3 regions of the Pseudovibrio sp. Tun.PSC04-5.I4 genome follow, and region 2 is predicted to be linked to each of the others. Evidence: predicted binding sites of a transcription regulator. Region 2 holds the regulator's gene; each other region holds the start of a gene.

Region 1 (3,283 bases), 99 kb from region 2:
ACAGCACCCTCATTGGTCACAGCATCATTGATGCCTTTGTAATACCATCCGCCTTTGTTCTGAGTGAGTGGCCCGGAGCGTTCCAGCGTCCATGTAAAGATCTTCAACCCTGCTTCATTCGCTGAGTTTGCGTAGGCAGATGGAACGATCTTGCCGTCTTTAAGTGTAACAAGCATCCAAAGAGGCGGGGAGATGTAGTTCACACCCATGGCTTTCAGATCAGCCATTGATGGTTTGAATGTAGATGGATCAGAAGTGTCAAAGCCCTGCATCCTATAACGTCCATCCAGCAAGACCGCCTGTTTGCCAAACTCAGGCTCATTCTTAATCCAGTAGAGGATGTCATCCAGAATGAAGGATTGCGGGTACACGTCAGAAGCTGGAACACCAGCAGTTTTGTACTCATCAATCATCTTCTGAGCGTAATTCTCCTGAGAAAAGCCATCATATGGCATCTCAACACTTGGTTGTTTCAGCTCAGGCGTAAATTTAACGCCCTGTGATTTGAACAACTCAATGGTTTGAGCATGGGTCATCAACGTGCCGCCAGTGGCAGCATAAAGGTCTGTCCGCCAAGGTGCTGTGCCATCTATAAACTCAGCAACTGTCTCGGCTGATGTATTGGCCGCATCCATTTTTCCCGAAAGCTCTTGGAATTGTGCAAGGGTAATCTCGGAGGTCCTGCACTCAGCGGCGGCCTTTTCTCCATTTTGAGCAGGCGTAAAAGGCTTGGTGCATGTATCGGCAAGATCAGTGGCAAGGATATTGGTTGTGGTGGCAAGGTCATTTTGCGAATGCCGGCACACAAGTTCTTTGTCCTTGGTGAAAGTCACATCACATTCCTGCACGCCAGCGCCCATCACAGCCGCAGCCTGATAGCCTTCTAACGTGTGCTCAGGAAACTGAAGCGGAGCGCCGCGATGTGAAATTGTGAAACTGGTACTCTTCGCATCATTGGAAATACAGGCGCGAAGTTTCTCCTTCAAAGGTCCCTCCTGCATCTGCTCCACCAAATAGGCCGGACGCGGTCCGAGTTGAGCAGCATCAGCTGCCCCCAAAGAAGCAAGAGAGGCGACGAAGCCGAGGGAAATTATTTTCGAAATAGTCATGAGAGCTCCAAATTGTGGTGGGTGCAAACTGGCATGAGTAGACTACAGTTTGATGGAGCTACGTGAAAATAAGTAGTTCTTTCTCATGGATACATGTGTAGGAATCAGCTTTCGATATTTTGAAAAAATCCTCAATCATCAAAAAATAAATCAGTTTTGTGATCTCGTGTCTTGACCCTGTCGTGATCATCCCTCAGATATATAGTGACACGAAAGAGGAGAAATCGAACGTGTCGACTATATCCGATAGCGACGTTGTGATGGAAAGCCGTTCCATCCGTACGCCTAAGCCACTTCCTGCCCAATCTTTTTCTGATGCCAGCGAAGCCGTGGAGCACCTGATCTATCTGTTTGATCGGGCAACACAGTTTTTGCGCGAGAGTTTTAAGTCCGCCGCACAGGAAAGAATGCCGGAAAACCGGGTAAGGGCCTTTTATCCAGAACTGCGTTTTGAAGTCTCCAGCCATATTCGCGTGGACACGCGCTTGTCCTTCGGTTTTGTTGCAAGACCGGGCAAATACAAAACAACAATCACCCGTCCAGATCTGTTTCGGACTTATCTTGAGCAGCAGATTGATCTTCTGATCCGCAATCATGGATTGGAAATTGTGGTAGCTGAAAGTGATCAGCCAATCCCGCTCCACTTTGCATTCTATGATGGTGCGCACGTTGAAGGTGCAATCCCTTCCAGTGAAGAACGTCCACTGCGCGATGTGTTTGATGTACCAGACCTCGCGGTTATGGATGATGCGATCTCAAACGGCACATACCAGTCAGAAGACGGTATCGAGCCACTGGCACCATTCACGGCACCGCGCGTTGACTACTCACTACATCGTTTGCAGCACTACACTGCAACTGCACCTCGGTATTTCCAGAACTTCGTACTCTTCACAAACTATCAGTTTTATATTGATGGCTTTGCGCAGATGGCCAAGGATCTGATCGCAGATCCAGACAGCGGCTATGTGGCCTTTGTTGAGCCGGGCAATCTGGTCACCTACGCAGGCGATACCGAGCCGAGTGAAGGCAATGTTCTGCCACGCTTGCCGCAGATGCCTGCTTATCACCTGTTGCGCGCGGATAACTCCGGCATCACCATGGTCAACATTGGGGTTGGGCCGTCCAACGCAAAAACCATCACGGATCATGTCGCGGTTCTTCGTCCGCATGCTTGGCTCATGCTTGGTCACTGTGCAGGCCTGCGCAGCAGCCAGCAACTGGGTGATTATGTTCTGGCACATGGTTATGTGCGTGAGGATAAAGTGTTGGATGCCGATCTACCGACTTGGGTTCCAATTCCGCCACTGGCAGAAGTGCAGGTGGCACTGGAAAATGCTGTAGAACAGACCACAGGTTACAGCGGATATGATCTGAAGCGGGTGATGCGAACTGGAACAGTTGCCTCCATTGATAACCGCAACTGGGAACTTAGGGATCACCGCGAACCGGTGCAGCGCCTCTCACAATCGCGAGCAATTGCACTGGATATGGAATCTGCAACCATCGCGGCCAATGGCTTCCGGTTCCGTGTTCCCTATGGAACGCTGCTGTGTGTCTCAGATAAGCCACTTCATGGTGAGTTGAAACTGCCGGGCATGGCAACGGATTTTTACCGGACGCAGGTCAATCAACACCTAGAGATTGGCGTAAAGACTATGGAAATTCTGAGGGAGATGCCTCTGGAGCGTCTCCACTCTCGAAAGCTCAGAAGCTTTGCAGAGACTGCATTCCAATAAAAGGAAGCCGGGCACTGACCCGGCTTTTTCTTTGGCCTATAACAACCCGCCAACCTTGAGTGCTTTTTTCATCACTGTCGGCAACGCCTCTCCATCCAGTTCATCAGGAGAAGACCACCAATATCCATCAGGTGCGGAATATCCTGCTGGCGCTTTGGCCTGCCATACGCTCATCTCCAGATGAAAATGCGTGAACGTATGCTTCACGTCCTTTTCCATGCGTGCCCAGTCCTCCTGAAGAGGGGCCAGATCAAGCGCTTCCATTTCGCCGCCTTCAGTCCAGTGGGTGGTGATTGGTTCGCTCATGCCAGCCAACAGGCCTTTATCCGCCCGCTTGCGAAGCAGAAGGCGGCCTGCATCATCAACCAGCAAAAACGCCATGCCCTTGCGTGTTGGCTTGGTCTTCTTTGGGGCTTTACGTGGAAGCGTATCTGC
Region 2 (3,283 bases):
CTTCTCGATAATGATGATGTCTATGATCCGCGTATCGATGTGGTTGAACTGCGTGCCCGCGTTGGCATGGTCTTTCAAAAGCCCAATCCGTTCCCGAAATCCATCTTTGAAAATGTTGCCTACGGGCCCCGCATTCATGGCCTCGCCCAGAGCAAGAGCGAGCTGGAAGAAATCGTCGCGAACTCATTGCAGCGAGCTGGTTTGTTTGCGGAAGTCAAAGACAGATTGGACGAGCCGGGCACAAGTCTTTCCGGCGGTCAGCAGCAGCGCTTGTGTATTGCACGCGCCATTGCGGTGTCTCCCGAAGTGATCCTGATGGATGAGCCGTGTTCTTCGCTGGACCCGATCGCCACTGCCAAAGTGGAGGAACTGATTGATGAGTTACGCCTCAATTACACAATCGTAATCGTAACCCACTCCATGCAGCAGGCAGCGCGTGTGTCACAGCGGACAGCTTTCTTCCATATGGGGACTTTGGTTGAGGAAGGTCTGACGACTGAAATCTTCACAAACCCCAAAGACCAGCGCACACAGGATTACATCACTGGCCGTTTCGGTTAAGAATAGAAACTGCTCTAAGGAAATCATCCAATGAAAGATCATATCGTCTCTGCTTTTGGCGAGGAACTCAAAGAGTTAGCCGGACGCGTTGTTGAGATGGGCGGCCTTGCCGAAACACTGGTGCATGATGCTGTGACCGGCCTACTCAGGCAGGATCGTGAACTGGCAGCGCGCACCATCGCAGCTGATCAACGCCTCGACAACATGCAGGCAGAGCTTGAAGAGCTGTGTATCTCCGTAATCGCACGCCGCCAGCCAATGGCAAGTGATCTGCGTGTGATCATTGCGGCCATGCGGATCTCGAACGATCTTGAGCGCGTTGGTGACATGGCAAAGAACATTGGCAAGCGAACCCTCGCGATTGAGACAGATTTCTCCAACAAACAGCTCGCTGTTGGTGTGGAACATATGTCTGATCTCGCTCTTGAGCAGCTCAAGGCCGTTTTGGATGCCTACACCTCGGGTGATCTTGAGGTTGTTCAGCGCGTGCATCAACGTGACGACGAGGTTGATGCGCTGTACACATCCCTGTTCCGTCAGCTGCTGACCTACATGATGGAAGATCCTCGCTCAATTACCATGTGTGCACATTTGCTGTTTTGTGCGAAGAACATTGAGCGTATTGGGGACCACGCAACAAACATTGCGGAAAACATCTATTACATGGTTTCTGGTAATCATCTGCCAACAGAGCGTCCCAAAACGGACGAACTTACACAGAGCGCCGCTGTTTAGGGTGTATTTGCACAAGCGGGTGCCGGTTTTTGGATAAGAATGCGCTGAAAATGCGTATTCCCAAAAAAGAAGCACCGTGTTTGGTTAGAATACGCATGACGAAAAGAGTATCGCAGCCTGCCCAAGCCATTTCAGGCATGCTGCTTTGAAACAGAAGGTGCAGAGAGCACTTTAGTATGCCTAAAATATTGATTGTAGAAGACGAAGAACCGTTGAGCTTGCTGCTACGCTACAACCTGGAAGCAGAAGGCTACACTGTGGGCGTATGCGCAAGAGGGGACGAGGCTGAAATCCTGCTTCAGGAAAGCCAGCCGGACCTTCTTCTGCTGGACTGGATGCTTCCCGGCCTCTCCGGAATTGAACTCTGCCGCCGGTTACGGGCACGGTCTGAAACGGAACGCATGCCAATCATCATGCTGACAGCGCGCGGTGAGGAATCCGAGCGTATTCGCGGCTTGGCGACAGGCGCGGATGACTACGTGGTTAAACCGTTTTCTGTTCCTGAGCTGATGGCTCGTGTCCGCGCCATTTTCCGCCGTGCAAATCCCGAGGTGGTCTCCACGCTTCTTAAATCTGGAGATATCGAGCTGGACCGCGAAACGCACCGTGTTCGCAGAATGGGCAGTGAGATCCACTTAGGGCCAACAGAGTTCCGCTTGCTGGAATTCCTGATGAGCGCGCCGGGCCGTGTTTACTCACGCGAGCAGCTTTTGGACCGTGTTTGGGGCCATGATGTGTACGTGGATGAACGCACAGTTGACGTCCATGTGGGCCGCCTTCGCAAAGCCATCAACAAAGGCCGCATGAAGGATCCAATCAGGACAGTGCGTGGCGCAGGTTACGCGTTCAACGATCAGTTTGCTATCGGGTAATGCTGAGTAATTACTGACAGGTTATAAAGCCGCCTAAGGGCGGTTTTTGTGGCCCAGTCGCCTCATGCCGCAACGGACAACAAAAAGCCGGGCAAATGACCCGGCTTCTCAATCTTATATATCTGTTTGATCAGCTGGCGCGGCGGCTACGACGATCGCTCACTGGTTGATACGCGATGCTGCGGTGATGGGCGCAGTAAGGTGTGCCTGCATCAGACTGACGACCACAGAAGTAAAAGTCATCAGAACTCGGGTCACCAATTGGCCACTTACAAGTCCGCTCATTCAAAGTCAGAATGGACGCCCGTTCTGACGGAGGAATGAAAATATCTGGTGCGGGCATTTGCGCAAGTTCGGCCCGGATCATTTCAATTGGTTCAATTTTAAGGGCTGTAGCCCCAGCAACAGTTGGCTGAATAGGACGAGGTGAAGGAGTACTTATCGCAGCAACGGCGATTGTTTCTGTTACGCTCGGTTTTGCAGGAGAAACTGGCCGGGCAGCAGGTGCTGCGGCTTTTCTCGCTTTAGTTGCGGCGCCACCAGATTTGGCGCGGCCTGATAATCCAAGGCGGTGAACCTTGCCGATGACGGCGTTCCGGGTGACGCTACCCAGTTCGCCAGCGATCTGGCTTGCGCTCAGTCCGTCTGCCCAAAGCTTGCTTAGTAACTCTACACGTTCTGCTGTCCAGCTCATTAAAGGGCCCCGTCTTCCTTCAGTGGCGTGCAAAACAGCATTCGCTCAGCCCGGATAAATCCGACCTTGCCGCTTACCTGAGCGTGTGTGCTTGCAGCGTTTAGTAACTACGAGATGGTGTGTAACTCTTATCGCACACTACTATATGGGCGTCGAGGCGAGCAATAACCTTAAAGAATTGAGGTGGGGATGACTCTGGTTTTCCCCAGAATTGCCGCGCTACTACTTACCTATTACAGCCCTCTTGCAGTGGGAGAAGATTACCAATCCATGGATTGGGAGGTGTCTCTTAAGTCAGATCCTATAGCAATCTTTCCAACATAAAGTAAGAGCTGACGACCTTACTCCATTGATATTTATTACATATATTAATCAGGAAAAAACAACTGGTAATAATTACTAGTTAAACAGGTAATTCATG
Region 3 (3,283 bases), 590 kb from region 2:
ATTCCGTCATAAACACTCGCAGTAAAATATGATTAAGCTTCGAAACCTACGATACGTGACTCTGAATTTCGAGATGTAACTGGCCTCTAACCCCGGCAAAATTACGGTCAAAGAAAAAGACCCACCCATAGCGAGCCTTTAACCCATTCATTTATCGGGATTACTTCGCGTTTGCAGCGTAATTCATCACATTGAAGATGTAGCTTTGCTCGACGGTACCATTGAGAAGATGTGCCCAGGGACCACGGGCATAAACGGCAACGTCTTCGCCTGAATGAGTTTCTGAATCGCGCGGCAACAAGGCTTGCTGTATAAAATCTGGGTCCAAGGCTTGCGCCTGCGTCAAGTCAGGACGGAAACCTTCCCAGTTTTGGTCTTCTTTGAGGATAGATCCCGGGCCATTCATGTACCCGATCACGGAATAAGGCTTACCATCATTCATGGTCTGGATCTGATCAGTATGCTTCACGCCATCATTATCAACTCCCATACAGAGGCCATGGATTGGCGTTCCGCGGCCACAATACCCATTGAATGAAATTGTGTGTCCATGGTCAGCAGTGACGATGATCAAGGTATCCTGATCACTGGTCAATTTATCCGCCATCGCGATCGCCTCAGCAAATGCAACGCCATCAGTCAGGGCGCGATAGGCGTTACCATCGTGGTTGGCATGGTCAACACGGCCAGCTTCAACAGTCAGGAAATAACCACTTTCATTGTCTTGCAATGCTGTGATTGAAGCCTTTACCATTTCGGCAAGGGATGGTTCATCTGTGCGGTCATATTCGTATTGCATGTGAGAAGACCCAAACAAACCAAGGATCGGATTGTCCGATTTTAAATCCAGCTCACTAAACGCTGGACCGCTACCAACATAGGAAACGCCAGATTTTGTGGCCTCATCAATGAGATTGCGATCATCAGTACGCTTTCCGTTCTTACCTTCCTCATCCACGGCTGACTTGGGAAGAAATTGACTGCGCCCACCGCCCAGAGCCAGATCCACAACGCCGGATTTCATTTGGTCAATTAGCTGAACCGCAATATCCGGAGTCTCACAGCCTTCCGGAAGATCGGAATTATTTTCAAAATCTCGATCTGCGGAATGAGCGTAGGCGGATGCAGGTGTTGCATGGGTCAAACGCGCTGTTGAAATAATTCCGACCGATTTCCCTTGGTCAGAAAGAACTTCCGCGATCGTCGCAACCTTTGCAGCTTCAACTTGAGAGCAATCTCCACGGTTCAGAGTTTCATCAACGCCCAGAACACCCGCTTTGGTTTTTACGCCCGAATGGATAGCAGTACCAGTGCCAGCAGAGTCTGGGGTCTGTGCGTTCACATTGTAGGTTTTCACGAGACCAAGATTTGGAAATGCTTCTTGAGGGAGAACATTTTCATCCCCATACAACCCATTCTGCTGACCGGCGAAGATACGCGTGGCGTAATTGGTGCCAACACCGTTCCCGTCTGCAATGAGCAAGATTATGTTCTTTGCTGGCTTTGTAATGGGTTGTTGCGCAATTTTACTCTGAATCTCCGCTTCACCAGCTTTAAACCAGTCATTATTCTGCTGTGGAATGTTCCCTTCAGCTAATGCTGTCGTCACTGAAAATGCAAAGGCAATAGATGCTATATTCATAGTTTTCATAGGGCCACTCCTTGGGGAATAATTGGCTCGGGAGAAAATTGCCAACGCAAGAATCCGTTGGCTGTCTAGAGTACAGTTTCACAGCACTTACGTGACAAATTAAACCCATTGTTTTCGCGGGTGCATGCAACAATCATCCAATCTTGAGACAACACCGCATAAAAGGCAGATGCGACATTACACCGCAATAATGATTATTCTCTGGCCGCACTCCTGACTTTGCTCAACACTCTCCTTTCTGACTTAAAGAGGGGAAACGCTTTGAGCCAGATTGAGGACATGTTGGATGCACCTGCGCCAACACATAACTTTCGATGCCATCCCGAACGTGAAAAACTTCTCGACGAGAGACATGCACGGCCCTTTGTGCCTTTGGAAGGTGAATGGGATATTGCTCAGTATACTTTTATGCTGGAGGATGAGCAGAAACGTCATGAGCCTGCTCATTTGCTGGTATTGCTACAGGCATCTGGGCAATCAGTTGAAGCGGACATCTACTATGTGACCAGCTTGATTGGATACGCGCTCAAAGGTGCAAAAACGCTTGGCTCACCGGTAGAACCAACACTGCGGATGGCGCTTGCTGTTCCCTTTGTTGCTGGAGGGCTCTAGTCCCCCCTCAGGAAAGTCAAAAGAGCGCACGATGGCTCGTATTATGCACTGGAGGTCAAACGCCTCCAGTGCAATTTTTTTTACAAATACGCAGCTGAAACCAAGCGCTGGGTGTATTCAGTTTGCGGATTATGCAACACATCTATGGTTCTTCCGGTTTCAACCACATTGCCATTTTGCATGACCATCACATTATGACAAAGTGCTTTGATCACCTTCAAATCATGACTGATGAAAAGATAGCTCAAGCTCAACTTCTCACGCAGATCTTTGAGCAGCTCAATAATCTGCGCCTGAATCGACAGATCCAGTGCAGATGTGGGTTCGTCCAGCAACATAAACTTAGGTTTCAAAACGATGGAGCGAGCAATCGCTATACGCTGGCGTTGCCCACCAGAAAATTCATGAGGGAACCGGTCCATCGCACTGCGGGGCATTTGTACAGAATCCAGTGCCTCAACAACCATCTGCTGACGTTCTTTGCTCGATGCCCCGATATTGTTAACCTTCAATCCTTCGCCAACGATCTCCCCAACAACCATACGTGGGTTAAGCGAGGAAAATGGATCCTGAAACACAACCTGCATATCGGTTCGCAGCGGCTTCATCTCTTTCCTGGTCAGATTGTCGATGCGCTTATTATCGAAGGTAATTACCCCAGAATTTGTCTTCAACAATTGCATGATAGACATGCCGAGTGTCGATTTTCCTGAGCCAGACTCTCCAACGATACCAAGTGTTTCGCCGGTCTTGATCGACAAGGAGATGTCGTTGACTGCGACCAGATCTCTGGTTTTCCGCTTCAGGAAGCTACCATGTTTGGAGCTGAACACCACGCGCACTTTATCTGCACTCACGATTTCAGGTAGACCTGCTTTCAACGCATCAGGGAAGCCTGTTGGTTCACTATCGATTAAATGGCGCGTGTATGGGTGAGATGGAGTGCTGAAGACCTTTTCAGTTGATCCGGTTTCAACAATTTCCCCTGCCCGCATCACGCAAACGCGGTCACTGACCTGA

Evidence for each region. Region 2 encodes PhoB, which activates phosphate uptake and scavenging genes when phosphate is short. Its sites were predicted from a motif close to TGTCATNNANCTGTCAT; they were not measured.
Region 1: the regulator PhoB is predicted to act here: its motif matches at 1,277-1,293, upstream of BLS62_RS07195 (glycerophosphodiester phosphodiesterase family protein).
Region 3: the regulator PhoB is predicted to act here: its motif matches at 1,732-1,748, upstream of BLS62_RS10400 (alkaline phosphatase).

Annotation. Positions count from the first base shown of each region.
Region 1 is NZ_FNLB01000006.1:472,263-475,545, forward strand. Features, by position in the region: gene BLS62_RS07195 (glycerophosphodiester phosphodiesterase family protein) at 1-1,109, opposite strand, end outside; gene BLS62_RS07200 (AMP nucleosidase) at 1,370-2,848, shown strand; gene mutY (A/G-specific adenine glycosylase) at 2,885-3,283, opposite strand, start outside.
Region 2 is NZ_FNLB01000006.1:571,617-574,899, forward strand. Features, by position in the region: gene pstB (phosphate ABC transporter ATP-binding protein PstB) at 1-561, shown strand, start outside; gene phoU (phosphate signaling complex protein PhoU) at 592-1,296, shown strand; gene phoB (phosphate regulon transcriptional regulator PhoB) at 1,473-2,168, shown strand; gene BLS62_RS07670 (GcrA family cell cycle regulator) at 2,299-2,862, opposite strand.
Region 3 is NZ_FNLB01000006.1:1,163,680-1,166,962, reverse strand. Features, by position in the region: gene BLS62_RS10405 (HD domain-containing protein) at 1-10, opposite strand, end outside; gene BLS62_RS10400 (alkaline phosphatase) at 161-1,651, opposite strand; gene BLS62_RS10395 (DUF3422 family protein) at 1,913-2,263, shown strand; gene BLS62_RS10390 (ABC transporter ATP-binding protein) at 2,344-3,283, opposite strand, start outside.